3 regions of the Variovorax sp. V35 genome follow, and region 1 is predicted to be linked to each of the others. Evidence: predicted binding sites of a transcription regulator. Region 1 holds the regulator's gene; each other region holds the start of a gene.

Region 1 (9,511 bases):
TCGGTGTTCGTCGACCGCTACGGCTGGTTCCGGCTGCCGCAGCGCCCGGTGTCGGGCCTGCGCATGGCGGGCGTGGCCGTGCTGCTGCTCGGCGTGGCCATCATCAAGCTGCTGTGAAGGGAGCGAACGCCATGGCCTGGTTCCTTCTGCTTGCCGCCGGACTGGTGGAGATCGTGATGGCCCTCGCGCTGAAGGCCGCGGCGGGCTGGGAGCGCCCCGGCGCCGGTGCGCTGGGCCTGGGCGCCGCGCTGGCGAGCATCGTGCTGCTCACCGCCGCGATGAAGACGCTGCCGGTCGGGACGGCCTACGCGATCTGGACCGGCATCGGCGCCATCGGCGTCACGCTGATCGGCATCTTCTTTTTCCAGGAGAGCGCGGCGCCGCTGCGGCTGGTGTGCATCGCGCTGATCTTCCTGGGCATTGCAGGCCTGAAGCTGCAGTCCTAGGCGTCTGGCGCCGCCGCCCGGTTCGAGCCCCGCACCATGTCGAAACGGAACAGCCGGCATTCGATGGGGCCGTTCCACATCGGCACGCGGCGCGACTCCTTCAGGCGCATCTGCTTGGGCAGCTTCAGGTCGGGCGTGAGCACCCAGGCGGTCCAGCCCGCGTAGTTCTTCTTCCAGTGGGTGGCGAGCTGCGGAAAGAAGTCGCCGCCGTCGCCGCCTTCACCGTCGCCCGGGGTCTGGGCGGCCTCGCGGGCGCCGAAGCGGGCCACGCCACCGACCTCGATGCGCTCGCCGTACGGCGGGTTGAGCATGATCACGCCACCCTCGGCCGGCGGCATGCGCTGCAGGGCGTCGCCGCCGCGGAACTCGATGGCGCCCGCCACGCCCGCGCGTTCGGCGTTGCGCTCGGCAAAATCGACCATGCGGTGCGACACGTCGGAGCCGAAGACGGCGATGGCGCTCGCATGCTGCGCGTTGGCGGCTTCATTCTTGATCGCCGCCCAGACGTGCGCCTGGAACGGCAGCAGCTTCTCGAAGCCGAAGCGCCGCAGCGAGCCCGCCGCGATGCCGCTGGCGATCTGTGCGGCCTCGATGGCGATGGTGCCGCTGCCGCAGCAGGGGTCGTACAGCGGGGCCTTGGCGACCTCGCCGGTCTCGGGGTTCCACCAGCCGCTGGCGGCCAGCATGGCGGCGGCCAGGGTTTCCTTCAGCGGGGCGTCGCCCTTGTCCTGGCGCCAGCCGCGCTTGAACAGCGGCTCGCCCGAGGTGTCGATGTACAGCGTGCAGCTGTCGGTGGTCAGGTGCGCAAAGATGCGGCAGTCGGGCCACTGGGTCTCGATGCTCGGGCGCACGCCGTTGGCCTTGGCGCGGAAGCGGTCGGCCACGGCGTCCTTGATGCGCAGGGTGGCGAAGTTCAGGCTCTGCAGCGGGCTGTGCTGGGCCGTGGTCTCGATCTTGAAGGTCTGCTTGGGCGTGAACCAGATCTCCCAGGCCACGCCGTTGGCGATGGCGTACAGGTCGTTCTCGTTGCGGTACGGCCCATGGGCCAGTTCGACCAGCACGCGCTGCGCGAGCCGGCTGTGCAGGTTGAGCTTGAGACCGTCGCGCCAGTCGGCGCGCACGCGCACGCCGCCGCGCAGGGTGAGCAGGTCCTGCCCGGCACGGCCGGTCAGGGCATGCACCTCCTGGGCAAGGAATTCCTCGACGCCGGCGGCGCAAGGCAGGAAAAATGAGAGATCGTTCACGGAAAGTCGGCCATCGGGAAGCCCGCTAAGGGCCCCCATTGTCGCCGGGGCTGGGGCCTTCTCTATATAGTCGATTTGCCCATGACGCCCACCCCCGCCTCCGCGGCCCCCCCGGCAGACGCCCGCGACGGCGACCACCGCTTCGCGATCCAGTGCGAAGTGCTGCGCTTGTCGATCCGCCCGCTCGGGCCGGTGCTGCTGGTGCAGTACCTGCTCAACTGCGGCGTGGCGGCGCTCTTCGCCTGGCAGTTCTCGCCGGTGCGCGCGCTGGTGTGGCTGGCGCTTGTTACCGGCGTCACGGTGATGCGCGGCTTCTTTCCTCAGCGCCTGCCCGAGCCCTTCACCCCCGCCACCCTGCGCGCCGCGCAGCGCCAGCACACGCTGCGCACGGCCATCTGGGAGCTGGCGCACGGCCTGGCGGGCGGGCTGCTGTTCAACCCCGAGCGGCCCGACCTGCAACTGCTGCTGGGCCTCATCCTCATGGGCATGACGCTGTCGTCGGCGTTCTCGGTGTCGTTCTACACGCCGGCCACGCAGCTGGCCATCACGCTGCTGCTGGCGCCGGTGATCGTCACGGGCCTGTGGCTCGGGGCGCCGGTGATGATGGCCGTCGCGGTGATCGGCATCGGCCTGACCGCGATGATGTGGAAGCTGGTGGCCGACCATTCGCGCCAGCTCGAGGAGAACATCGGCCTGCGCCTGAACGAGCGCACGCTGCGCGAACAGGCGCTGGCCGGCCTGCGCGCCTCCGAGCAGGCCCAGGCCGAGCGGCTGCGCTTCTTCTCGGCGGCCAACCACGACCTGCGCCAGCCGGTGATGGCCATCGGGTTGCAGGCCGAGGTGCTGCGCCAGCAGCTGCAGCACGGCACCGACAGCGCGGCCGTGCAGCACACGGTGGCCTCGCTCTCGCGCGCACAGCAGGCGCTCGAGGGCCTGACCAACCAGCTGCTCGAGATCGGCCGCATCGAGGCCGCGGTCGATCCGCTGCGTCCGGCGGCGGTGGCGCTGGCGCCGCTGCTGAACGAGCTGGCACGCCAGGCCGGCGAAGGCCGTGTCGCGGTGCGCTGCCCGGCCGAGGCGGTGGCCTGGACCGACGCGGTGGCGCTGCGCCGCGTGCTCTCCAACCTGCTGGACAACGCCCTCAAGTTCACGCCGCGCGGGCGCGTGCTGCTGGCCGTGCGGGCGCGCCGCCGGCCCGACACCGACACCGGGCGCGCATGGCGCGTCGAGGTGCGCGACAGCGGCATCGGCATCGCGGCCGAATCGCAGACGCGCGTGTTCGACGACTTCGAGCAGGTCGGCAACGTGGAGCGCAACCTGCAGCACGGCCACGGCCTGGGGCTGGCGATCGTGCGGCGGCTGGCGGGGCAGCTGGGCATCGAGGTCGCGCTGCGTTCGGCGCCGGGCAAGGGCTCGGTCTTCAGCTTCGAGCTGCCGGCGGCCCGCCCCGGTGCGGCGGCCGTGCCGGCCCCCGCGCCCTCCGTGACGATGGACGAGCCCGATGCCGACGCCGAGCTGCGCCCCGGCCTCGCCGTGCTGGTGGTCGAGGACAACATCGTGGTGGCCGACAGCCTCTCGGCGCTGCTGCGGCACTGGCACGTGGCGCCGCGCATCTACGCCAGCGCCGCCGAGGCGCTCGCGCTGGCCGACCTGGACGCGCTCGACGCAGCGCTGTGCGACATCCGCCTGCCCGGCGCGTTCAACGGCATTGCGCTGGCCGAGCGGCTGGCGCAGCGCAAGCCCTCGCTGACGATCGCGCTGATCTCGGCCGACATCACCGAAGCCACGCAGCAGCTGGCCGCCGCGCGCGGCTGGCATGCGCTGCGCAAGCCGGTGCAGCCGGACGCGCTGCGGCGCGTGCTGCTGCGGGCGCAGCGGCAACAGCAACAACCGCCGTCATCGCCGTAGCGCGCGGTGCTTCCCGGCGGGGGCCGGCCCCGCTGCGGTGTCATCGCTTCCGAGCTATGCTCCGCGCACAGGCCGCCGCCGCCCCTGCCCCGATGCCCGTCGAACCCCTTCCCGCTCCTGCCGTTGGCGCCGCCGCCCTGCGCGAGCCCCGCTACGGGCGGGTCGCGATGGCCCTGCACTGGCTGCTCGCGGCAATGATCGTCGGCTCGCTCGGCGTCGGGCTCTACATGACGGGCCTGCCCTTCTCGCCGCAGCGCCTGAAGCTCTACAGCTGGCACAAGTGGGCCGGCATCACCATTCTCCTGCTGTCGGCGCTGCGGCTGCTGTGGCGCCTCACGCACCGCCCGCCGCCGCTGTCGGCGCGGGTGCTGGCGGCCATGCCGGCCTGGCAGCGGGCCGCCCACCGCATCAGCCATGCGCTGATGTACCTGCTGTTCTTCGCGGTCCCGCTGTTCGGCTGGGCCTACAGCTCGGGCATGGGCGTGCCGGTCGTGTGGTTCAGCCTGCTGCCGCTGCCCGACCTGGTGGCGGTCGACAAGGACTTCGCCGAGGCCGTGCTCAAGCCGCTGCACCAGCGCAGCGCCTTCCTGCTGGCCGGCGTCACGCTGCTGCACGTGGCGGCGGCGCTCAAGCACCACTGGATCGACCACGACGGTCTGTTGCAACGCATGTGGCCCGCGCCACGCAAGGAATCCGCCGGATGACGACCCGTCTTTTGTGGGGCACCGCCGCCCTCTTCGGCCTCGCGCTGCACGCCGCGGCCGAGCCCCTGCCGGCCACCACCGCCAAACTGGTGCCCGAGAAGAGCCAGATCGCCTTCGTCAGCAAGCAGATGGGCGTGCCGGTGGAAGGCAGCTTCAAGCGCTTCGACGCGCAGGTCGCCTTCGACCCGAAGAAGCCCGAGGGCGGCTCGGTCGTGCTGCAGATCGACACCGCCAGCGCCGGCTTCGGCGTGCCCATGAGCGATGCCGAGCTGCCCAAGCCGACCTGGTTCGACACCGCGCATTTCCCGCAGGCCAGCTTCCGCTCGAGCGCCATCAAGGCGCTGGGCGAAGGCCGCTTCGAGATGGCCGGCAAGCTCACCATCAAGGGCGTCAGCAAGTACGTGACGGTGCCCGTGAGCATCGTGTCGTCGGGCGGCGCCTACTCGGTCGCCACGGGCACGCTCACGATCCAGCGGCTCGACTACAAGGTGGGCGACGGCGAATGGACCGACACCTCGGTGGTCGGCAACGAGGTGCAGGTGCGCTTCAAGCTGACGCTCGCGGGCCTCGGGCCGCTGTGACGACGATTTCATTTCCCATGCATCCTTCTTCCCTTGCCATGAACAAGCTCTTCTTCGCCGCGGCCCTGTGCGCGGGCGCGGCCCTGCCGCTGGCCGCCACGGCCCAGGAATACACCGCGCCGCCGCTGGCCGCCAAGCCCGCGGGCGGGCCGGTCAAAAATGCGAGCTACGTGATCGACCCGACCCACACCTTCGTCATGTACGAGATGGGCCACTACGGCACCACCACCAACCGCGGCCGCTTCAGCACCAAGGACGGCTCGGTGAAGATCGACGGCACCGGCGCCAGCGGCAAGGTCGACATCACGATGGACATCAGCTCCATCAACACCGGCGTCGACCTGCTCAACCGCCACGTGCAGAGCAAGGACTTCTTCAACGTGGCCGAATTTCCCACCGGCCGCTTCGTGGCCGAGCGCATCGACTTCAGCGGCGACAAGGTGACCGACGTGCCCGGCACGCTCACGCTCATGGGCCAGACCAAGCCGGTGACGCTGAAGGCCGTGCGCTTCAACTGCTACCTGAACCCGCTCATCAACCGCCAGGTCTGCGGCGGCGACTTCGAGGCCACCGTGCAGCGCAGCGACTGGGGCATCACCTGGGGCCTGAACTTCGGCTTCGAGAACAAGGTGAAGCTGCTGGTGCAGGTCGAAGCCGTGAACGTGCAATGAACCCATTCCCCACCGGAGCCTTCCCATGACCGACGCCCACCTTCTGTCCCTGCTCGGCATCGCCGGCGCCATGGCCGTGGGCGCGATGAGCCCGGGCCCGAGCTTCGTCATGGTGGCGCGCACGGCCGTGGCCTCGCGCAGCGACGGGCTGGCTGCGGCGCTGGGCATGGGCGCCGGCGGGCTGGCGTTCTCGATCGCGGCGCTGGCCGGGCTGCAGGCGGCCTTCCTCGCGGTGCCGGGGCTGTACCTCGCGATCAAGGCCTTCGGCGGCGCCTACCTGATCTACCTGGGCTTTCGCATCTGGCGCGGCGCGCGGCAGCCGCTCGCGATCACGCCCGACACGGACGCCTCGCCCCGAAGCCAGGGCCGCAGCGGACGCACCTTCCTGCTCGGCCTGGCCACGCAGATCAGCAACCCGAAGACGGCGGTGGTGTATGCGAGCATCTTCGCGGCCTTCCTTCCGCGTGAGGTGCCGCTGGTGCTGGCGCTCGCGGTGCCGGCCGTGATCTTCTGCATCGAGACGGGCTGGTACGCGATCGTCGCGCTGGCGCTGTCCTCGGCCGCGCCGCGTGCGGCCTACCTGCGCTACAAGACCTGGATCGACCGCGCGGCCGGTGGCGTGATGGGCCTGCTGGGCCTGCGGCTGGTGTGGTCGGCGGTGCGCGGCACCTGAGCCGCTACAACAGGCTCTCGGGCGTGAGCGGCGACAGCAGCTCGAGCATGGTGCGGTCCCAGAAGCCCGAGTCGGGCTCTTCGTGCAGCACGGTGGTCTTGCCGCCTTCCTCGCTGACCCATTCGATGCGCCGCGAGCCGACTGCGCCCGCATTACCGCCTTCGGCAAAGCGCAGCCGGTAGGCGCCCTGCTGCTTGAGCACGTCGAGCAGCTTCAGTGTCTGCTGCGCCATCTCGGGGCTGCGGATGAACAGGCCGATCTCGGTGTTGTGGATCTCGGAGCGCGGGTCGAAATTCATCGAGCCGACGAACAGGATGCGCTGGTCGATCACCGCCGACTTGGCGTGCAGCCGCCCCACCGACGTGCCGAACAAACCCAGCCGCACGCTGCGCCGCGTGCGCGCGGAACTCAGCTCGTGCAGCTCGGCGCCCAACGCGAGCATGTCGGCGCGGTAGCGGCGGTAGGCGGTGTGCACCAGCGGTTCGTCGGTGGCGGCGAGCGAGTTGGTGACCACGCTGATCTTCACGTTGCGCCCGCGGATCTCGCGCATCACCTCCAGCCCCGACGCGCCCGGGATCAGGTAGGGCGAGACCAGCGTCACCTCGCTGCGCGCGCGGCGCATCTGCTCGACCACGTTGTAGCGCACGCTGTCCACGTCGAGCAGCGGCACGCCGCCGTACGACGCGGTCTTGCCGATCACGCGGTCGGGCGAATCGGCATAAGCCTCGGCGGTGGTCCAGATCAGGCCCAGCTTGCCGGCGTCGAGGTCGTCGGCCACCGGGCTGTAGCCGAGCAGGTCGTTGGGCGCAGGCCTGGGCGGCGGCGGCGTGGTGTCGGGGCCGGTGGCGGCGTCGAAGCGGCGCTGCAGCTCTTCGCGCGGCAGGTCGGTGTGCACGACCGCGCCGATCGGGCGCACGTGCGGGCTGTTCCAGTACTGGTCGAACAGCACGCCCAGGCGCGGGATCAGCGCACCCGTCACGAAGGTGTCGAGGTCGATGAAGTTCGGGCCGGTGGTGCGGCGGAAGTACTGGTTGCCGATGTTGCGCCCGCCCGCCACCGCCATCGCGCCATCGGCGATGAAGAGCTTGTTGTGCATGCGGCGGTTGACGCGGCTGAAGTCGAACAGCGACGCGGTGAAGCGCTTGAGCAGGCTGCCGCGCCCCGCCGGGAACGGGTTGAACAGGCGCAGCTCGACGTTCGGCGTGGCGGCCAGGCCGAGCAGCAGCTCGTCTTCGCCGGACGTGTACAGGTCGTCCATCAACAGGCGCACGCGCACGCCGCGCTGGGCCGCATCGCGCAGAGTGCGCAGCAGGTAGCGGCCGGTCTCGTCGTTCTCGATCTGGTAGTACTGCACGTCGAGCGTGCGCTGCGCGCGGCGCGCCAGCTGCAGCCGCGTGTCGAAGGCGAAGTCGCCGCCAGGCATCAGGCGAAAGCCGCTGAGGTCGGGGTCGGGCTGCGAGGCCAGCGCGATCTTGCCGAGCGCGGTGTCGGCCGAGACGGCGATGGCCTTGGTGGGCGGGCGCGGTGCCTCGTCGGGCAGCGTGGCGCAGCCGGCGAACAGCAGCGCCGCAGCCACAACAAGAACCCAATGCCCCCAGCGCGACAGCAGGCGACGGGTCATCGTGGGCTTTCTACAGAGCCTTGCGCAGGTTGGCCGGTGCGATGCGCAGCGCTTCGCGGTACTTGGCGACGGTGCGGCGCGCGCACTCGATGCCCTGCTCTTTCAGCATCTCGGAGATCTGGCTGTCGGACAGCGGCTTCTTGATGCTCTCGGAACTCACGAACTGCTTGATCAGCGCGCGCACCGCGGTGCTCGACGCATTGCCACCGGTCTCGGTGCCCAGCGCCGAACCGAAGAAGTACTTCAGCTCGACCGTGCCGAAGGGCGTGGCCATGTACTTGGCGGTGGTCACGCGCGAGATGGTCGACTCGTGCAGGCCCAGCTCGTCGGCGATCTCGCGCAGCACCAGCGGGCGCATGGCCAGCTCGCCGTGCACGAAGTAGCTCTTCTGGCGCTCGACGATGGCGTTGCTCACGCGCAGGATGGTGTCGAAGCGCTGCTGGATGTTCTTGATGAACCAGCGCGCCTCCTGCAGCCGCTGCGACAGCGCCTGGCTGCCCTCGCCCTTGTGCGACTTGAGCGCACCGGCGTAAATGTCGTGCACGCGCAGGCGCGGCATGACCTCGGGGTTGAGCATGACGCGGAACTTCACGTTGGTGCCGCGCCCGGTCTTGGTGACGATCACGTCGGGAATGACGATGTTGCGTTCGACGTCGACAAAGCGGCGCCCCGGCTTGGGCTCGAGCCGCGCAATGACCTGCAGCGCCGAGCGCACCAGGTCTTCGTTGGTGCGCGTGAGCGTGGCCAGGCGCTTGAAGTCGCGCCGCGCGAGCAGCTCCATGGGCTGCTTGCAGATCGCGATGGCGGTCTTGCGGATGAGCGCTTCGGCCTCGGTCTCGTCTTCGCTGGCAAGCGCCTTCAGCTGGATGCTCAGGCATTCGCCGAGGTCGCGCGCGCCGACGCCCACCGGCTCCAGGCTCTGCAGCAGGCCCAGCGCCACCTGGAAGTGGTGCACGAGGTCGTCGAACTGGTCGTTGTCGTCGCCCGCCAGGCCCGAGGCCAATGCGGGCAGCGAGTCTTCGAGGTAGCCGTCGTCGTTGAGCGACTCGATCAGGAAGCGCAGCGCGGCGCAGTCGTTTTCATTGAGCCGCAGGCTCAGCGCCTGGCGGTGCAGGAACGACTGCAGCGACTCCTGGCTGCGCGCGAGTTCGGTGGCGTCGGCACGCTCGTCGTCGCCCAGGTTGTTCTGGCGCGCGGGCGCGTCGCTGCCCCACTCGCTGTCGTCGGGCGCCATGTCGACGGTGCCGTCGCCTTCCCAGTCGGGCTCGCGCTCGGCGATCTCGGCGGCGGGGCCGTCGGTGTCGGGGGTCGAGGTGGTGGTGTCGCTGGAGGTGGAGGACGTGCTGGCGGCGGACGGCGTGAACTCGGCCTCGCCCTCGCCCGCGTCGTCGCGCGGCACCGGCGCGTCGGCCGTGTCCAGCCCGAATTCCTCGCGCGCCGCTTCTTCCGCGGTGCGCTCGAGGAACGGGTTCTCGTCCAGCATCTGCTCCACCTCCTGGCTCAGTTCGAGCGTGGAGAGCTGCAGAAGCCGGATCGACTGCTGCAGCTGAGGCGTCAAGGCCAGATGCTGCGAAACGCGAAGGGACAGCCCTTGCTTCATAGGAACCGCCCCCGCCCTTACATGCGGAAGTGCTCGCCCAGGTACACCCTGCGTACCTCGGCG
Region 2 (9,511 bases), 2.8 Mb from region 1:
CGGCTTCGACGTCACCCAGGCCGCCGACGGGCAGGCCGAACTGCGCATGAAATGGCGCGAAGAAGACATGGGCCAGTACACCGGCTTCCTGCACGCGGGCATGATCGCCGCGCTGCTCGACACCGTGAGCGGCTTCGCGGCCGCCACCGTGGCGGGCCGCGTGCTGGCTTCGCACTTCTCCATCAACTGCATCTCGCCCGCCATCGGCGAGGCCTTCGTGGCGCGCGGGCGCGTGGTGAAGGCGGGGCGCAAGCAGGTGTTCGTCGGGGCCGAGCTGTTCGCACAGCCTGAAGGTCAGGGCGAAGACAAGCTCAAGCTCGTGGCGACGGCGAACGCCATCCTGGTGCCGGTGGACGAGGCGTCGACGACGCCGAAGCCGAAGCAGGCGGCGTAGGCACCACCGCAGGCTCGGCCCTGGGCTTGCGCTTCAGCCCGAACAGCGGGCGCAGCCAGCCGATGCGGCGGATCAGCCCGTCGGTCAGCAGCCAGCAGCCGGCGATCGTCACGGCGACCAGCGCCATCGGCTCCCATACCGGGCCCAGCGCGAGCGGTGCAAGCAGCGCCACGCCCGCGACGATCAGCGTCTGGTGCAGCATGTACCAGGGGTAGACCGACTCGTTGGCCCAGCGCAGCCACGGCCAGGGGCGGTTCAGGTAGCGGTGGCCGTGCCCCAGGATGGTGGCGACCGCGAGCCACAGGTAGGCATTGCGCAGCACGTCCATCAGCAGCCCCTTGGGCGGAACAAGGGCCCCGATGCGCAGCGCGATGAACGCGCCGATCGCCGCCGCCGCCAGCAGCAGCGACACGCGGCGCAGCCGTTCGAGTTCGCGCCAGATGCCCGTGTCCACGCCCATCCAGTAGCCGTAGAGGAACACGGTGAAGTAGATGCTGTGCAGGTGGAAGTCCCACACCAGGTTGTGCGTGGCCGGGAAGTGCCGCGCCAGCAGCACCGTCCACGCCACGAGCGGCAGCGCGGGCAACACGAGCAGCTGCCAGCCCCGCAGCCCGTTGAAGCGCCGCCGCACCCACTGCCCGGCCGCCGAGCGCCACAGCGGCAGCGTCAACGCGACCAGCGCCGTGTAGAGAAACAGGTAGGGCAGGTACCAGAGGTGGTTCCAGGTGATGCCGAACTCCGCCCCCGCGAACGCGCCCTTGGGCCACGGCGCGCCCATCGACAGGTAGCGCAGCAGGAAGGTGCCGAAGCCCGGCGCCACCAGCCCGCGCGCCACGCCTTCGGCATAGGCCTGGTAGGGCACGACCACCGCCATGCCGAAGGCTAGCGGCAGCATCAACCGCAGACCCCGGCTGCGCAGCAGCCCCCAGGTGCCCTGGCCCCGGCTCAAAAATCCGAGCGACACGCCCGAGATCAGAAACACCAAGTCCATGCGCCACAGGTTAAGCACCCGCATCGGCCACGGCAGCCAGTCGGCCGCATGCGGGCTCTTCAGGTGCCAGGGCCAGTCGGCCACGTAGTACATGCCCACGTGATAGAGGATGACGAGCAGGAAGGCGAGGGCGCGCAGGGCGTCGATGTCGTGGCGGCGCGGCGACGTGAGGGCTGAAACGGAATCGGAGGGCATGGCGGGCTCCCGGAATGAAGAAACGGCGGTCATCGTGGTCCCCGCGCCCGCCCCACGGACCCTCGCCGGGACGGATCGCCCCGGATTTGTGACGAACGGTGGCCCCCGGGGACGAAATCCGGCCCCCGGTTCGCGAGAATCCCCGCATGAGCGAGCCGCACAAGAACCTGTACGAGCGCTACGAACCGATCCGGCGGTACGTCGAGGTCGGCTTCTGGATCGTGCTGATGACGGTGCACGCCGCGATCAGCACCGTGGTCGCGCTCATCGACGCCCGCAGCCGCGCCGTGCCGCGCGCGAACTGGGAGGTCATTACCTGGGAGGTGTCGAGCCACATCGCGCTGCTGGCCCTGGTGCCGGTGCTGGTGGCCGTGGAGCGCCGGCTGTCGCCGCTGGCGCGCGACCACTGGGTGCGCTTTCTTGCGGGGCACCTGGTGGCCAGCGTGCTCCTGAGCCTGGCGCACGTCGCGGCGATGTTCGGGCTGCGTGCCGCGGTGTATGCGGCCGCCGGCGAGCCCTACGACTTCGTCGGCGCCATGGGGCGATGGGGCTACGAGTACCTGAAGGACGTGCGCGTCTACGCCACGATGGTCTTCGGCGTGTGGGCCTACCGGCTCTTCATGCTGCGGCTGCAGGGCGAGGCGCGCGTGCTCGATCCGCCGGAAGAGGGCGTGGCGCCGGTGCCAGAGACTTCGGCGGAACCGGAAGGAGTCCAACCCTCGATGCAGGAGTTGCTCCCACTCGTTGCGCCGCCGCCGACCCGCCCCGAACGCTTCCTCGTGCGCAAGCTGCGCCGCGAATTCCTCATCGCCGCCACCGACATCGACTGGCTGCAGGCCGAAGGCAACTACGTCGGCCTGCACGTCAACGGCCACGACTACCTGCTGCGCGCCACGCTCACCGACTTCCTGACCCAACTCGACCCCGCCACCTTCGTGCGCGTGCACCGCAGCCACGCCGTGAACCTGGGCCGCATCAAGGAGATCGAGCCGCTCGACGGCGGCGACGCCCGGCTGCACATGCACGACGGCACGACCGTGCCCTGCAGCCGGCGGTATCGCGACGCGCTGCGCGGCGGCGCAGGCTGATCGCTGCGGCGTCGCGTTCCGATCCGGTGCGCACCCCGCGAAATCGGCCCATTCTTGGGTCGTTTCGCACCATCAAAGAGCCATCAGGCACCATTTTTGCTTTCTTGCGCCGGCGCCCCGAGCCGTTCGGGTGCGACGCACCAAATCAAACCAAAAACCTGCAAGAAGCTCTCATGGACGCACTCAAACAGGGCGCTGACGCGCTGTTCATCCTTCTCGGCGCCATCATGGTCCTGGCCATGCATGCCGGCTTTGCCTTCCTGGAACTGGGCACCGTGCGCAAGAAGAACCAGGTCAATGCGCTGGTCAAGATCCTGGTCGACTTCTCGGTGTCGACCATCGTGTACTTCCTGGTGGGCTACGGTGTGGCCTACGGCACGCATTTCTTCGTCAGCGCCACCGAACTGTCGGCAAGAAGCGGCTACGAGCTGGTGAAGTTCTTCTTCCTGCTGACCTTCGCGGCGGCCATCCCGGCCATCATCTCGGGCGGCATCGCCGAGCGCGCCAAGTTCTGGCCGCAGCTGATCGCCACCGCGGTGATCGTCGGCTTCGTCTACCCGCTGTACGAGGGCATCGCCTGGAACAAGGCCTTCGGCATCCAGGGCTGGATCGCCTCGGTCACCGGCCACGAGTTCCACGACTTCGCCGGCTCGGTCGTCGTGCACGCCGTGGGCGGCTGGCTCGCGCTGCCGGCCGTGCTGCTGCTGGGCGCGCGCCGCAACCGCTACCGCGGCGACGGCTCGCTGAGCGCGCACCCGCCGTCGAACATCCCGTTCCTGGCGCTGGGCGCGTGGGTGCTGTGCGTGGGCTGGTTCGGCTTCAACGTGATGAGCGCGCAGAGCATCGACAAGATCTCGGGCCTGGTCGCCGTCAACTCGCTGATGGCGATGGTCGGCGGCACGCTGGTGGCGCTGGCCATGGGCAAGAACGATCCCGGCTTCGTCTACAACGGCCCGCTCGCCGGCCTCGTGGCCGTGTGCGCCGGCTCCGACCTCATGCACCCGCTGGGCGCGCTCGTGGCGGGCGGCGTGGCCGGCGCCATCTTCGTCTTCATGTTCACGCGCACCCAGAACAAATGGAAGATCGACGACGTGCTCGGCGTGTGGCCGCTGCACGGCCTGTGCGGCACCTGGGGCGGCATCGCGGCCGGCATCTTCGGCACGCAGGCGCTCGGCGGCATCGGCGGCGTGAGCCTGTGGGCGCAGCTCATCGGCACCTTGCTTGGCGTGGTCTGGGCGCTGATCGGCGGCGCGGTGGTGTACGGCGTGCTCAAGGCGACGATGGGGTTGCGGCTGTCGCAGGAAGAGGAATACGACGGGGCGGACCTGTCGATCCACCATATTTCGGCGACGCCGGAGCGCGAAGTGAATTGGTGAGGGCGATGCGGCTCAGGACATGAGCCGCATCCGGGGATTTGCGGCGCACGGCACGAATTTGCCAGCTGTAGCAAACTTGCCGGCGGCCTCCGATCCCACCTGTTCACCACCCCATGACCCAATCTCCCCCCGCCCTCGAAGTCCTCCCCCGCGACCTGTCCGCCTACCGCGAGGGCAACGTCGGCATCGACTACGTGCACCGCTTCGAATCCGGCAAGCCCGGCCCGCATGTGCTGATCAACGCGCTGACGCACGGCAACGAGATCTGCGGCATGACCGCCGCCACGCACCTGCTCGACACCGGCGTGCGCCCGAAGATCGGCACGCTCACCGTCAGCTTTGCCAACGTGGCGGCCTACGAGTCCTTCAACGAGGCGCTGCCTTTCGACAGCCGCCAGTTGGTGCACAACCTCAACCGCGTGTGGTCGCCCGAATGGCTCGACGGCAGCGAGGACAGCCCCGAGCTGCGCCGCGCCCGCGAGCTGCGCCCGGTGGTGAGCGCGGCCGACCACATCCTCGACATCCATTCCACGAGCCAGCCCGTGATCCCGTTCTGGGTGTACCCGGCCTTCGACCGCAACGCCGAGGCCGCCATGGCCATCGGCCGCCCGTCGGTGCACCTGGTGATGCCCGACGGCCTGGGCTCGGGCACGCCGCTGATCCAGCACGGCCAGCATGGCCGGGCCGACGGCAAGGGCGTGGCGCTGGTGGCCGAGTGCGGCCAGCATTTCCTGCGCTCGGCCTCCGAGCTGGCCACCGCCATCTCGCTCGACTTCCTGGCGCACTTCGGCCTCATCGACAAGGACCCGGCCGTGCCCGCGCCCGGCGAGCAGCGTCGCTTCGAGCTGCTCCAGACGCACGTCATCAAGTCGGAAGACTTCGCCTTCGTGCGCCCGCTGATCGGCTTCGAGACCTTTGCCAAGGGCGAACTGATCGCCACCAACGGCCCCGACGAAATCCGCGCGCCGTGCGACGACTGCACGATCTTCATGCCCGCGCAGCGAACGATCGTGGGGCGCGAGGCGGTGTACCTGACCAGGCCGCTCTGAGGCCGACGTCCCTCAGTTCAGCAGATCAGCAGGTGCCGTGGTTTGTCCGCGGTGCTGTAGTCGGCATGCCAGTAGTGCGGGTCGTTGCAGAGGCTGAACGCGGCGTCTGCGCTGGCGTGGCGGTCGCCGAAATGTTTGCCCATCGTCACGTGCACCGAGCCCGGGTCGGGCCAGTCGATGCCGACGCCATTGACGCGGTTGCCCGAGGCGACTTCGGCGGCGACGATTTTCTGCAGGACGGGGTGCAGGCGGGTGTTGAGCAAGGCGAGGGCTTCGCGGCGTTCGCTGGTGCGTGCGAACGAGGTGTCGAGGCAGGCTTCGGTGAACATCGGTGGATGGGCCATGGCTCGCTTCCCGGCTAGACCGTCGCGGATGTCTTCGACTTCGGGATCGTCCGGCCTCGGCACTTCGGATAGTTGGCGCAGCCCCAGAAGCTGCCGTCGTTCTTGGACGATGGCTTTTCCACCATCTTGGTGCCGCAACTCGCGCAGGTGGGGCGCCAGTACTCGCCTTCGTAGGCCACGGCGAGCAGTGCCGCTTGTTGTTCCGGCGTGCGCTGGCCGATCAGCTTGAGCAGGGCCGCGCCGTCCTGGGCGTGGATGCCGTTCGCCTTCGCAAATGCCGCCGCTTCCGCCGAGAAGGTCGAGCTCGTCACGTAGGTGCCGCTCTTCAATTGGTGCGAAGCCATCACGCCGAAGAACTCCCGCATCTCCTTCACGCCCACGGCTTTGCTCTGCCAATGCTTGCATTGGACGATGCGGGGCACGTCACTATGCCTGGACTGAAGCCAGATATCGACACCGCCGTCCGCGCCATGCGATTGGCTGCGCGTGGTGAAGCCGGCTTGTGCGTAGAGCGCTTCGCACAAGGCCTCGAAGCGACGCCATTCGATGGCGTGGAGCACGGCGGGGCTCCACTGCGATTCCTGGCCCGCATGGGGTGCTGTCGATGGCGAGGGCGACAGCACGGGCTCGCGACGCTCGGCTGTCGAGGCGGGCGCGGGGCGTGCGGGAGCGCGAACTGCCGTGGGCTCGATCTCCACAGGGGCGGCTTGACGACGGACGACGTAGTGCAGGCCCAGCAGCACGGCCCCGACCGCCAGTGCGACCCAACCGGCAGGCCGGAGCGCAGGCCCCAGCGTGCCCACGATCGGCCCTTTCAGGAAGGCGGGAGCGACCACCAGCAGCAGGATGCCGACGAAGATCGCCATCCAGGCCTTGCCGGCCAGTTCCTGTCGCGCCCGCTCGCGTCGGCGCTCGGCTCTTGTCTGTCTTGCCATCGGTCGCTTGCCTCGCTCCTCGAAAGATCTCTTTATAAGCCGGGGCGGGCGCCTGGGTCTTCACCGTGCGACCGCGGTGTTCTGAGCGTCGCGAAGCGCGTTGTCTGCGGCTTGCCGCGCTTGCGAACTGCTGGACTCGTGGGCACGGGACTCTGCCGGTGTTTCGGGTGGCTTGTTGATCTCCTTGACCAGGTCGGCCAGGTGCGTGTCGTCGTCTCCCCCGCACTGCTCGGATGGCCATCTCAGACGGGCGCCGTCGAAGTGCCAGCCGGCCGTGCCGCCCGTGGCGGCTTTTGTGCGCAGCCAGAGCTGTTCCCAGTGCGGAAATGCCGCGGGGTCGCCGCGCCGGTGCAAGTCCCGCAGCATGTCGTAAAGGGCCACCTGCGTTTCGCGCTGAGCAGGCTGCGTCGAAACGAGGATCTCGGCCACCTCGAAAAGTCGCGGCGTCGAGATGAAGTAGCGATTTCCCTGGCGGGTGCGCTGCGTGTCCGGGCCCTCGGGCATGAGATAGCCTGAGCCGCCGGTCCCGCTCTCGGAACCGAGGATGCAGAGCGCTTCGGCCGGCGTGAAGCGCCTGAGATCGTCGAGGGCCGCTGCTGTGGCCTTTCGATCCCCGCGTGCCACGACTTGGCTGAACTGCCGGAATTCGTTGTATGAAGCGTTCCAATCCGCTCGATCAGCGGTTTTGACGATGTCGTAGGCGACGAACACCAGCACGACGCCAGCAGCGAGGCCCCCAAAGCTCGCGCCGAGACTCTTGGTCGCACCGCCTGCGGCCACGATCGCCACGAGGATCATCAGCAAGGCCACCCCGATCGCATAGGGCAAGAGGTACACGAACCACAACGGCAACAGGTTCAGGCCAAGGACGCACAGGGCCGAGAGCACAGGGACGACGGAAAGCCAGATGAGGAAGGATTTCGTCCGGACGGTCATGCGCCGCGATCCCCGAGGCTCGTGAGGGCTCGTTCCCACGCGCGCAACTCAACTGGCAACGAACAACGCCGGGTCCACCATCGTCCGGTTCAGCATCACCCCCCAATGCAAGTGCGGCCCGGTCACCCGTCCCGTCGCGCCCACCGCGGCCAACGGGTCACCGGCCTTGAGCACATCGCCCACCTTCACGTCCCAGCGGCTCAGGTGGCAGTACATCGTCAGCAGGCCGCCGCCGTGGTCGACCCAGACGGTGCCGCCGTTGAAGAAGTAGTCGCCGGTGTCGATCACCTTGCCGGCCAGCGGCGCGCGCACGGGCGTGCCGGTGCCGGCCGCGATGTCCATGCCGCTGTGCGGATTGCGCGACTGGCCGTTGAACACACGGCGCAGGCCGAACGAGCTGGAGCGGCGGCCCGGCACGGGCACGCGCATCTGCAGCGCGGCGTCGGGGCGCAGGTCGGAGAGCGTGGCCATCACGCCGGTCAGGTGATCGCGTTCCTTGGTGTAGCGCGCTTCGTCTTCGGGCGACAGGTCGACTGTGCGCGGCGCCACTGTCAGGCGTTGTTCGCGGTACTGCTTCGGGGCGATGGTGTAGGCGATCTGGCGTTCGGGCTTGCCCTCGGCGCGCACGCTGATGCTGGCTTCGCCCGGTGGGGTGGCGAGCGGAATGCCGACCAGCGCGGTCCATTCGATCGGATCGCCGAGCACCAGCACCGGCACATCACCGGCGAAGGCCTTGGGGCGCGTGGCCGCAGGGCCGAGCGACAGGCGGGCGACGCCGCCCGGCACCAGCAAGGCGCGCGGCCAGACATCGGGCGCCTGCGGCTTGTTGTTCTTCTTGGCCGGGGCTGCGGCGCCGGCAGGCAGCGCCAGCAGGCCGAGGGCGCCGAGCACGGCGCCGCGGCGGTTCAACGCAGCAGAAGGGAGATCGGAGAGAGGAAGGGTCATGTGCATGGACAGGATTCGAATGAGGAGTTGAGGGTGCGGCGCTTCAGTCGCCGCTCTGTTCCCGCCAGGTTCCGGGCGCGAGCCCCTCGAGCGTGTAAGGCCCGATGGCGGCGCGGATGAGGCGCAGCGTCGGCAGCCCCACGGCCGCCGTCATGCGTCGCACCTGGCGGTTGCGGCCTTCGCTGATCGCCAGCTCCAGCCACGCGGTGGGAATGAGCTTGCGCTCGCGGATGGGGGGCTCGCGGTTCCACACGGCGGGCGGCGGATCGAGCCGGCGTGCCCGTGCGGGGCGCGTGGGGCCGTCGTTGAGCTGCACGCCGTTGCGCAGCGCCGCCAGCGCTTCGTCGGTCGGCACGCCCTCGACCTGCACCCAGTAGGTCTTCTCCATCTTGAAGCGCGGATCGGCGATGCGCGCCTGGAGCTTGCCGTCGTCGGTGAGCAGCAGCAGGCCTTCGCTGTCGGCATCGAGGCGGCCGGCGACGTAGACACCGGGGAGGTCGATGAAGTCCTTCAGCCCGCGCCAGCGGCCCTCGGGCGTGAACTGGCTGAGGACGCCGTAGGGTTTGTTGAAGCGGATGAGGCGGGACGAAGAAAGGCTCGTAGCGTTCATGAACCGACAGGATAGCCGGGGTCTGTCGACGCTCGGCGCAAGAAAAAAGCCGGAGCCCTGACGGCCCCGGCTTTGCGGGTGAGCGCGGCAGCAGGCTTACTTGGCCCAGCTGTCCCGCATCCCCGCCGCGCGGTTGAACACCACCTGTCCGCCGGCGCCGCCGCCCCTCGTGTCGCGCACGAAGTAGCCATGCCGCTCGAACTGGATGCCCACGCCGGGTTCGGCCTTCGCCAGCGACGGCTCGACGAAGGCCGTGCACACCTCGAGGCTGTGCTTGTTCAGCTCGTCCAGCAGCTCGCCGCTGCCCGGGTTGGCTTCGGCGAACAGGCGCTCGTACAACCGCACCTCGGCCTGCACGGCATCCGCCGCGGCGACCCAGGTGATGTTGCCCTTGACCTTGATCGCGTCCGCGCCGGGCGTGCCGCTCTTGGTGTCGGGCACCAGCGTGGCCTGCACTTCGAGGAGCTTGCCGTCGGCGTCGCGCGTGGCGCCGGTGCATTCGATGACGTGGCCGTACTTCAGGCGCACCTTGTTGCCGGGGAACAGGCGGAAGAAGCCCTTGGGCTGCACGTCTTCGTAGTCGGTGCGCTCGATCCAGACGTCGCGGCCGAGCTTGAACTCGCGCTTGCCCATCTCGGGGTGGTGCGG
Region 3 (9,511 bases), 300 kb from region 1:
CCCGTCGCGGCGCCCGTGCCGCAGGAGCCGCCTGCACCGGAGCCGGTGGAGGAAGCGCCACCGCCCGCGCCCGAGGTGCAGCCCGTGCCTGTGGAAGCGGCGACCGCGCGCGTGCAGGCACCGCCGCCGCCTGCGCCGCCATCGCCTGTCGCACGACCGAAGAAGGCATCGAAGCGCCCGCCGTGGTTCCTCGTCGGTGCGTTGGTGCTGGCGCTGTTCGCGGTCGGCGGCTGGATCGGCTGGCGGCTGACGGCCAAGGCACCGTCCGATCCGATGATTGCGGCCGCGCCGCCGCCCGGCACGCCGATGTCCGATCCGGGCGCGCCCCCGGCCGCGATGCCGCCGGCCGGCGCGACCTCCGAGGCGCCGCCGGCGTCCGCGCCCGCCGCATTGGCCAGCGCCCCGCTGAGCCCGCTCGACAACGTGCCCATCGCCGCCGCGCCCACGCCGCCTGCTGCGCCGCCGGCCGAGCCCGAGGCACAGTCCGCGCCGCCTGCACCGCCGGCGCAACCCGAAGCGCCGCCGCCCCCCGACCCCGCCGTGGTCGCCGAGGTGGAAGACTGGAACCTGGCCCAGGCCGAGAACACCCGCGAAGGCTACGAGGCCTACCTGCGGCGCCACCGCCGCGGCCTGCATGCGCGCGAGGCGCGCAACGCCATCGCCCAGCTCAACCGGCAGTCACCGCCTCCGCCGGCCGCGGGCAGCACGAACCCCGTGCCGACCGTGATCGCGGGCGCACCGCCGGCCCCGCCACCGCCGCCGGCCGCGGCGCCCGGCATGGGCCGCGTGCAGTTCAACATCCGGCCCTGGGGCCAGGTCTTCGTCGACGGCGCTGACCGCGGCGTGAGCCCGCCGCTCAAGTCGCTGCCGCTGCGCCCCGGCATCTACACCATCGAAGTACGCAACGGCGACCTCACGGCCTACCGCCAGCGCGTGACGGTGCAGGACAGCAAGTCCGCACCGGTGGTGAGCCACGAGTTCAAGTAAGAGGGCGGCGCGTCAGGGCGTGCCGGTGCGCAATGCGCGGCGGTACTGCACCGCCTCCGCCACATGCGCGGCCTGCACCGCGTCCTGCCCCGCGAGGTCGGCGATGGTGCGCGCCACCTTCAGCGCGCGGTGCGTGCTGCGCGCCGACCAGCCCAGCCGCGCGGCCGCCTGCTGCAGCAGCTGGCGGGCGGGGCCGTCGAGCATGGCGTGCGTGTCGATCGCGCGGCCCTGCAGCGCCTGGTTCGCGTGGCCCTGGCGTTGCAGCGCGCGGTCGCGTGCGCCCACCACGCGCGCGCGGATGCTGTCGGTCGATTCGCCTGCCGGCGCGTCGAGCAGCTGCGGCGCCGACACGGCCGCCACCTCGATGTGCAGGTCGATGCGGTCCAGCAGCGGGCCGCTGAGCTTGCCCTGGTAGCGCGCGATGCGCTCGGGCGTGCAGCGGCAGGGCTTGAGCGTGGAGCCGAGGTAGCCGCAGGGGCAGGGGTTCATCGCGGCGATGAGCTGGAAGCGGGCCGGAAACTCCGCGCGCCGGGCGGCGCGGGTGATCGTGATGGTGCCGGTCTCCAGCGGCTCGCGCAGGGCTTCGAGTGCGGCGCGCGTGAACTCGGGGAACTCGTCGAGAAACAGCACGCCGTGGTGCGCGCGCGAGATCTCGCCCGGCCGGGGCGGCGAGCCGCCGCCCACCAGCGCCACCGCGCTCGCCGTGTGGTGCGGCGTGGCCGTCGGGCGGCTCATCCAGCGCTCGGGCGCCAGCCGGCCGTCGAGGCTGGCGATGGCCGCGCTTTCCAGTGCCTCGTCCACGTTCATCGGCGGCAGCAGGCCGGCGAAGCGGTGCGCCAGCATCGACTTGCCCGAGCCCGGCTCGCCCACCATGAGCAGGCTGTGGCCGCCGGCCGCGGCGATCTCGAGGGCGCGCTTGGCGCCGGTGTGGCCCTTGACGTCGGCCAGGTCGGCATAGCGCGGGGCGCCGTCGCCGGGCGCGGCGCGCACGTGGGTCCAGCCGTCGTCGCTCGCGTCGACCGGCCCGCCGCCGCTGGCGACGAACTGGCGCACCACGTCGAGCAGGTGCCGGGCGCCGTACACCTGCGCACCGGGCACCAGCGCGGCCTCTTGCGCGCTGTCCAGGGGCAGCACCAGCCGCACGGCCGTGCCTTGCGTGTAGGTGGCCACGGCCATCGCCAGCGCGCCGCGCACGGGGCGCAGTTCGCCCGACAGCGACAGCTCACCGGCGAACTCGTGGCCGGCGAGGCGGGCGTTCTCGATCTGCCCGCTGGCCGCGAGGATGCCCAGCGCGATGGGCAGGTCGAAGCGGCCCGAGTCCTTCGGCAGGTCGGCGGGCGCCAGATTGACCACGATCTTCTTGTTGGTCGGAAATTCGAGCCCGGCGTTCTGGATCGCCGAGCGCACGCGTTCGCGCGCCTCCTTGACCTCGGTCTCGGCCAGCCCGACCAGCGTGAAGCTCGGCAGGCCGTTCGCCAGATGCACCTCGACCGTGACGGCGGCGGCCTCCAGGCCGAGCAAGGCGCGGCTTTGCACCAAAGACAGACTCATTTTTCTCCCTCTCCCCAAGTTGGTGCGCCTGCGACGTGCAAGCCCAGGACCGTGCAGCGTGCAAGCGTGTGCAACTGCCGGAAACAGGGCTTGTAACGATTTGGCGCTCATCGCCGGACACCTGCGCCCTCTGACCGGGGCGGTATTCGTGCAGTTTGGCACGCTCCCTGCTTTGAGGGTGCTCAGGTCCAACAACACACTTGCGAGGAGTTCCCTGATGACGCACCGTACCGCCGCCCAGGCGTTGATCGTTCTGGCCACTGCACTGACCGCCTCGGGCGCCGCCATGGCCCAGGCCGCCGACGCCGCCGCACCGGCGCCCGCGCCCCTGCTCACGGGCAATGTCTCGCTGACCACGAACTACAAGTTCCGCGGCCAGGACCAGGACATGATCGGCAAGAACGACTACGCCAAGACCAAGGGCTTCAAGCCCGCCATCCAGGGCGGCTTCGACTACGCCTTCGGCGACAGCGGCTTCTACATCGGCAACTGGAACTCCAGCGTCAACTGGCTCAAGGGCAACAGCATCGAGAGCGACCTGTACGGCGGCTACAAGTTCAAGGCCGGCCCGGTCGACATGGACGTGGGCGCGCTCACCTACATCTACCCGGGCAACTCGGTGGGCAACACCACCGAGCTGTACGTGGGCGCCACCTACGCCAACGACAGCTTCGGCTCGTTCACGGCCAAGTACTCGCACACGGTGTCCAAGGACTACTTCGGTTACGCCGGCGCCAAGACGGGCTCGGGCCTGAAGGGCCGCAACACCGGCTACCTGAACCTGGCCTACAGCAAGGAGATCGTGCCCAAGGTCACGCTCAAGGCCGCCGTCGGCTTCACCAACATGTCCAGCGACATCCGCAGCCTGGGCTACAAGAGCTACGTGGACTACAACATCGGCGCCACCTACGACTTCGGCAGCGGCCTGACGCTCACCGGCTCGGTGCAGGGCGCCAACAAGAAGTCCAACTACCAGGTCGTGGCCTACCCGGGCATCGAGATCCCCGACTTCGGCACCTTCGGCACCACCTACTACTCGCCCAACAAGGCACGCTTCATCCTCACGCTGACGAAGACGCTGTAATCGACACAACAACCAGGCGCGGCCCACGTTGCCGCGCCGCCTTTCATCCATCCAGAAGGAGCAACTCATCATGAAGCTGGTCACAGCCATCATCAAACCGTTCAAGCTCGACGAGGTGCGCGAAGCGCTCTCGGCCATCGGCGTGCAGGGCATCACCGTCACGGAAGTGAAGGGCTTCGGTCGCCAGAAGGGCCACACCGAGCTGTACCGCGGCGCCGAGTACGTGGTCGACTTCCTGCCCAAGGTGAAGATCGAGGCGGCCATCTCCGACGAGCTGGTCGACCGCGTGATCGAGGCGGTGGAAGGCGCCGCGCGCACCGGGAAGATCGGCGACGGCAAGATCTTTGTCTACAACCTCGAGCAGGTCGTGCGCATCCGCACCGGCGAAACGGGCCGCGAAGCCCTCTGATCGAGTCCTGGCCCGAAAGAACAACGACTATGAAAAAACTTCTTGTCTCTCTTGCGCTCGGTTTGAGCGTCTTCGTCGCCGGTACTTCGGCGCTGGCCCAGGCACCCGCCGCCACCCCTGAGGCACCGGCTGCATCGGCACCTGCTGCACCTGCCGCGGCTGCGCCCGCGCCTGCAGCGGCTGCGGCACCCGCTGCTGCCGAAGCTGCACCCGCCGCACCGGCCGCCGCCCCCGCGCCCAAGGTCGACTCCGGCGACACCGCCTGGATGCTCACCTCGACCCTGCTCGTGATCCTGATGACCATTCCCGGCCTGGCGCTGTTCTACGGCGGCCTGGGCCGTTCCAAGAACATGCTGTCGGTGCTGATGCAGGTCTTCGTGATCTTCTCGCTCATCAGCCTGCTGTGGGCCATCTACGGCTACAGCCTGGCCTTCACGGGCGACGGCAACTTCTTCGGAAGCTTCGACAAGATCTTCATGAAGGGCATCACGCAGGAGACCTTCGGCGCGCTGACCACGATCCCCGAATACGTGTTCTTCGCCTTCCAGGGCACCTTCGCGGCCATCACCGTGGCGCTGATCGTCGGCGCTTTTGCAGAACGCGCCAAGTTCTCGGCCGTGCTGCTGTTCTCGGTGATCTGGTTCACCTTCAGCTACGTGCCCATGGCCCACATCGTGTGGGGCGGCGGCCTGCTGGGCAAGGACGGCGCGCTCGACTTCGCCGGCGGCACCGTGGTGCACATCAACGCCGGTATCGCCGGCCTGGTCGGTGCCTACATGGTCGGCAAGCGCGTGGGCTACGGCAAGGAAGCCTTCACGCCGCACTCGCTCACGCTCACCATGGTCGGCGCTTCGCTGCTGTGGGTCGGCTGGTTCGGCTTCAACGCCGGCTCGGCAGGTGCGGCCAACGCCGCCGCCGGCCTGGCCTTCGTGAACACGGTGCTCGCCACCGCCGCCGCGGCCCTGTCGTGGATCCTGGGTGAGAGCCTGCACAAGGGCAAGGCCTCGATGCTGGGCGCCGCATCCGGTGCCGTGGCCGGCCTCGTGGCCGTCACGCCCGCCGCCGGTTTCGTCGGCCCGATGGGCTCGATCGTGATGGGCCTGCTGGCCGGCCTGATCTGCCTGTGGGGCGTGGGCGGCCTCAAGCGCATGCTCGGCGCGGACGACGCGTTCGACGTGTTCGGCGTGCACGGCGTGGGCGGCATCCTGGGTGCCATCCTGACCGGCGTGTTCGCTGCCAAGGGCCTGGGTGGCACCGGCGGCCTGACGCCCGACACCTTCTCGATGGGCGCGCAGGTCTGGATCCAGGTCAAGAGCGTGCTGTTCACCATCGTGTGGTCCGGCGTGGTCGCCTTCATCGCCTACAAGATCGCCGACCTGACCCTCGGCCTGCGTGTGTCGGAAGAAGAAGAGCGCGAAGGCCTCGACATCTCCTCGCACGGCGAAACGGCCTACAACCGCTGAGTCGCACACAGACAGCGGGTGGCCCGGCACGGCGCCGGCCCCCGCTCCTCCAAGACCACCACCACCCTTTTCGATACAAAGAAGAACAACCACTCCCGGTTTTTTCAGGCGAGTCTCCTTTGGATGTTCAGCCCGCGAGCGCTTCGGCGTCAGCGGGCTTTTTTTTGCCCGCGGCCCGCGTGGCCGGGGGCACAATCGCCCCACCATGTGGACCTCCATCGAAGACAGCCTCTGCGAACTGGGTGAATCGCCGTTCTGGCATCCGCACGAACGCGCGCTCTACTGGCTCGACATCCCGGGCCGCGCCGTGCTGCGCACGCGCGGCGAGATCGGTTCGCCCACGGCCACGGTCGAGCGATGGGCCTTGCCCACCGAGCCCGGCTGCATGGCGCCGGCACGCACGGGCGGCCTCGTGATCGCGCTGCGCGACGGCATCTACCGGGCCCGCGAATGGGGCGGCAGCCTCGTCGCGATGGCGCGCGCGGAGCACGACGTGCGCACCATGCGCTTCAACGACGGCAAGTGCGACGCGCTCGGCCGCTTCTGGGCCGGCTCGCTCAACGAGGCCAAGGACCGCGCCAACGCCGCGCTCTACTGCTTCGACGCACGCCCCGGAGACGTCTCGCCCACCATCACCTCGATGCTGGAGCACGTCACCACCGCCAACGGCCTGGCGTTCTCGCCCGACAACCGCACCCTGTACTGGGCCGACACCGCCGCGCACGTGGTGCGCGCCTGGGACTGGGACGCCGAGGCCAACACGCTCTCGCATGCGCGCGTGTTCCAGCAGTTCGACCCCAAGCCCGCGGGCTGGGTACCCAGCACGCCCACGCACTACGACGGCCGTCCCGACGGCGCCACCGTCGACGCCGCCGGCCACTACTGGGTCGCGATGTTCGAAGGCGCGCAGCTGCTGCGCTTTGCGCCCACGGGCGAGCGCGTGGCCGCCATCGCGGTGCCGGTGCAGTGCCCCACCATGCCCTGCTTCGGCGGCGACGATTTGCGCACGCTGTTCGTCACCAGCGGGCGCAAGGGCCGCCCGGCCGACGAGCTGGTGCAGCGCCCGGCCTCGGGCACCGTGCTCTCGATGCGCGTCGACACGCCGGGCCTGCCGGTGAATTTCTTCGAAGACTGAGTCGGGCCGCTGCCGAGGATGGCCCTGCACCACATCCCCCCGATCCAATGCCTGCTGACCTTCGAGGCCGTTGCGCGCCTGCGGCATGCGGGCCGCGCGGCCGACGAGCTGTGCGTGACGGCCAGCGCCGTGAGCCACCGCATCCGCCAGCTCGAGGCGCACGTGGGCTTCAAGCTCTTCGGTCGCAGCGACTTCAGCCTCACGGCCGACGGCGCGGCCTACCTGGCGAACGTGCGCGTCGGCCTGGCCGCGCTGCAGCAGGCCACGCCCGGCAGCCGTGACGCGGCGCTGCGCGCACCGCGCCTGAGCGTGGCCGTCACGCCCACCTTCAGCCGCCAGTTTTTGATGCCGCGGCTGGAGCTCTTTCGCAACATCTACCCCGACATCGAGCTGGCGCTGCATGTGTCGATCCCGCTGCTCGACGTTACGGCCGAGCAGACCGACCTGCAGGTGCGCTACGGCATCGGCGCGTACGCCGACTGCGAGCACCGCCTGCTCATCGCCGAGGACGTGGTGCCCGCCTGCAGCCCGAGCTACCTGAACGAGTTCGGGCCCTTCGACGGCTTTCGCACCGCGGCCGAGATCGCCAGCGCGCGGCTGATCCGCAGCCCGCTCGAGCCCTGGGGCACCTGGTTCGCGAGCTGCGGCATCGACCAGCCCGAGCCGCACCTGGGCGCGCAGTTCAACGACCTGGGCCTGGTCTACGACGCGGCGGCCAGCGGCTTCGGCGTGGCGCTGGTGCGACAGAAGCTGGGCGCCGCCTGGTTCGAATCGGGCCGGCTGGTGGCGCTGTCGGAACGGCCCGTGCCCTCGCCGCACCGCCACTACATCTGCTGGCAGCCGGGCACGCTGGAGCGCTGGGAATGCGCGGCCTTCGTCGACTGGATCGTTCAGACGCTGCACTGACCGACAGGTCTGCCCGACAAATTTTTATCAAGGTCCGGGCAAAAAACCTTCAATCCGGACGGCGCGCATCTCCCTAGAGTGCGGGGCACAACAACAGCCTCCCCGGAGACAACGCATGACCTGGCAGCAGATCTACGACCCGTTCGGCAACATGATCATTTCCACCGCGCTCGCCGCGATCCCGGTGGTGGTGATGCTTGCGTGCCTCGGCTTCTTCCACATCAAGGCCCACATCGCCGCCGGCCTGGGCCTGCTGGCGGCGCTGGCCGTCGCCGTGTTCGCCTACGGCATGCCGGCCGAGATGGCCGGGCGCGCCGCGCTCTTCGGCGGCTTCACGGGCCTGCTGCCGATCGGCTGGATCGTGCTGAACATCATCTTCCTGCAGCAGCTGGCCGAACAGAACGGCAGCTTCAAGGTGCTGCAGGACTCGCTCTCGGGCATCACCGAAGACCGCCGCATCCAGCTGTTGCTGATCGCCTTCTGCTTCGGCGCGTTCTTCGAGGGCGCGGCGGGCTTCGGCACGCCGGTGGCGGTCACGGCCGGCATCCTGATCGGCCTGGGCTTCTCGCCGCTGGCCGCCTCGGGCCTCTCGCTGATCGCCAACACGGCGCCGGTGGCCTTCGGCGCGCTCGGCACGCCGGTGATCACCCTGGCCAAGGTGCACGGCTACGACCTGATGGAAGTCACCGCGATGATCGGGCGCCAGCTGCCGTTCTTCTCGCTGCTGGTGCCGTTCTGGCTGGTCTGGGCCTTCGCCGGACGCAAGGCGATGATGGAAGTGTGGCCGGCCATCCTGGTCACGGGGGTGTCGTTCGCGGTGCCGCAGTACCTGGTGTCGAACTTCATCGGCCCCGAGCTGGTCGACATCATCGCGGCCATCGTGTCGATGGCCAGCCTGGTGCTGTTCCTGCGCGTGTGGCAGCCGAAGAACGTGTGGCGCTCGCCCTCGCTGCGCGGCAAGGACGTGAGCGCGCACGAGGCCAAGCCGCCGGCCGCCATCGTCGTGCACAGCCGCGAAGCGCTGGTGCGCGCGTGGATGCCCTGGGTGATCCTCTCGGTGTTCGTCTTCATCTGGGGCCTGCCGGCGGTGAAGACCGCGCTCAATGGCGTCTTCGCGCCCTCGTTCCCGATGGGCGGGCTGCACAACCTGATCGAGAAGATGCCGCCGGTGGTCACCGCGCCCACCAAGGAAGGCGCGGTGTACGTGCTGAACCTGCTGTCGGCCACGGGCACCGGCATCCTCTTGTCGGCGATCGTGAGCGCGCTGTTCATGAAGTACAACCCGGTCGAGATCGTGCGCACCTTTTTTCGCACGCTCTGGATGGTGCGCTACTCGCTCATGACCATCGTGCTGATGCTCGCGCTGGGCACGCTCACGCGCTACTCGGGCACCGACACCACGCTGGGCCTGGCCTTTGCCAACACCGGCGTGTTCTATCCCTTCTTCGGCACGCTCATGGGCTGGATCGGCGTGGCCATGACGGGCTCCGACACCGCGTCGAACGTGCTGTTCGGCGGCATGCAGAAGGTCGCGGCCGAGCAGTTGGGCCTGGCGCCCAACCTCATGGGCGCGGCCAACAGCTCGGGCGGCGTGATGGGTAAGATGATCGACGCCCAGTCGATCGTGGTGGCCTCCACCGCCACGCGGTGGTTCAATCACGAAGGCGACATCCTGCGCTACGTGTTCTTCCACTCGATCGCGCTGGCCTCGCTGGTCGGCCTGTACGTGACGCTGCAGGCCTATGTGTGGCCATTCACCCTGATGGTCGTCCGCTGAAAGTTGTTCCCGCCATGAATGCTCCCGTCACGACCGACCAGCACACGCAGCTGTCGAAGGCGGAGCGCCAGGCGCAGGTGGTGCGGGCGCTGCAGGCGCACCTGCCCGCGCATGCGCTCATCTGGCACGCCGAAGACACCACGCCCTACGAATGCGACGGCCTCACGGCCTACCGCCAGCGCCCGCTGGTGGTGGCCCT

Evidence for each region. Region 1 encodes sigma-54, which starts transcription at its own class of promoters, with help from an activator protein. Its sites were predicted from a motif close to TGGCANGNAANCTGCTTT; they were not measured.
Region 2: a site for sigma-54 is predicted at 2,754-2,771, ahead of ACAM42_RS23400 (ammonium transporter). Genes of this name have one in related genera too.
Region 3: a site for sigma-54 is predicted at 2,695-2,712, ahead of ACAM42_RS01345 (TorF family putative porin). Genes of this name have one in related genera too.

Annotation. Positions count from the first base shown of each region.
Region 1 is NZ_AP028666.1:586,672-596,182, reverse strand. Features, by position in the region: gene ACAM42_RS02750 (DMT family transporter) at 1-117, shown strand, start outside; gene ACAM42_RS02745 (multidrug efflux SMR transporter) at 132-446, shown strand; gene ACAM42_RS02740 (class I SAM-dependent RNA methyltransferase) at 443-1,690, opposite strand; gene ACAM42_RS02735 (ATP-binding protein) at 1,772-3,598, shown strand; gene ACAM42_RS02730 (cytochrome b) at 3,691-4,302, shown strand; gene ACAM42_RS02725 (YceI family protein) at 4,299-4,883, shown strand; gene ACAM42_RS02720 (YceI family protein) at 4,922-5,554, shown strand; gene ACAM42_RS02715 (LysE family translocator) at 5,580-6,227, shown strand; gene ACAM42_RS02710 (phospholipase D family protein) at 6,232-7,848, opposite strand; gene rpoN (RNA polymerase factor sigma-54) at 7,859-9,448, opposite strand; gene lptB (LPS export ABC transporter ATP-binding protein) at 9,466-9,511, opposite strand, start outside.
Region 2 is NZ_AP028666.1:5,100,302-5,109,812, reverse strand. Features, by position in the region: gene ACAM42_RS23415 (PaaI family thioesterase) at 1-394, shown strand, start outside; gene ACAM42_RS23410 (acyltransferase family protein) at 312-1,580, opposite strand; gene ACAM42_RS23405 (LytTR family DNA-binding domain-containing protein) at 1,727-2,668, shown strand; gene ACAM42_RS23400 (ammonium transporter) at 2,842-4,044, shown strand; gene ACAM42_RS23395 (succinylglutamate desuccinylase/aspartoacylase family protein) at 4,158-5,093, shown strand; gene ACAM42_RS23390 (hypothetical protein) at 5,111-5,437, opposite strand; gene ACAM42_RS23385 (restriction endonuclease) at 5,452-6,303, opposite strand; gene ACAM42_RS23380 (hypothetical protein) at 6,433-7,308, opposite strand; gene ACAM42_RS23375 (peptidoglycan DD-metalloendopeptidase family protein) at 7,357-8,253, opposite strand; gene ACAM42_RS23370 (pseudouridine synthase) at 8,297-8,863, opposite strand; gene ACAM42_RS23365 (glutamine--tRNA ligase/YqeY domain fusion protein) at 8,960-9,511, opposite strand, start outside.
Region 3 is NZ_AP028666.1:288,503-298,013, forward strand. Features, by position in the region: gene ACAM42_RS01335 (serine/threonine-protein kinase) at 1-987, shown strand, start outside; gene ACAM42_RS01340 (YifB family Mg chelatase-like AAA ATPase) at 1,000-2,538, opposite strand; gene ACAM42_RS01345 (TorF family putative porin) at 2,756-3,622, shown strand; gene glnK (P-II family nitrogen regulator) at 3,693-4,031, shown strand; gene ACAM42_RS01355 (ammonium transporter) at 4,061-5,494, shown strand; gene ACAM42_RS01360 (SMP-30/gluconolactonase/LRE family protein) at 5,700-6,629, shown strand; gene ACAM42_RS01365 (LysR substrate-binding domain-containing protein) at 6,648-7,535, shown strand; gene ACAM42_RS01370 (L-lactate permease) at 7,651-9,312, shown strand; gene ACAM42_RS01375 (FAD-linked oxidase C-terminal domain-containing protein) at 9,327-9,511, shown strand, end outside.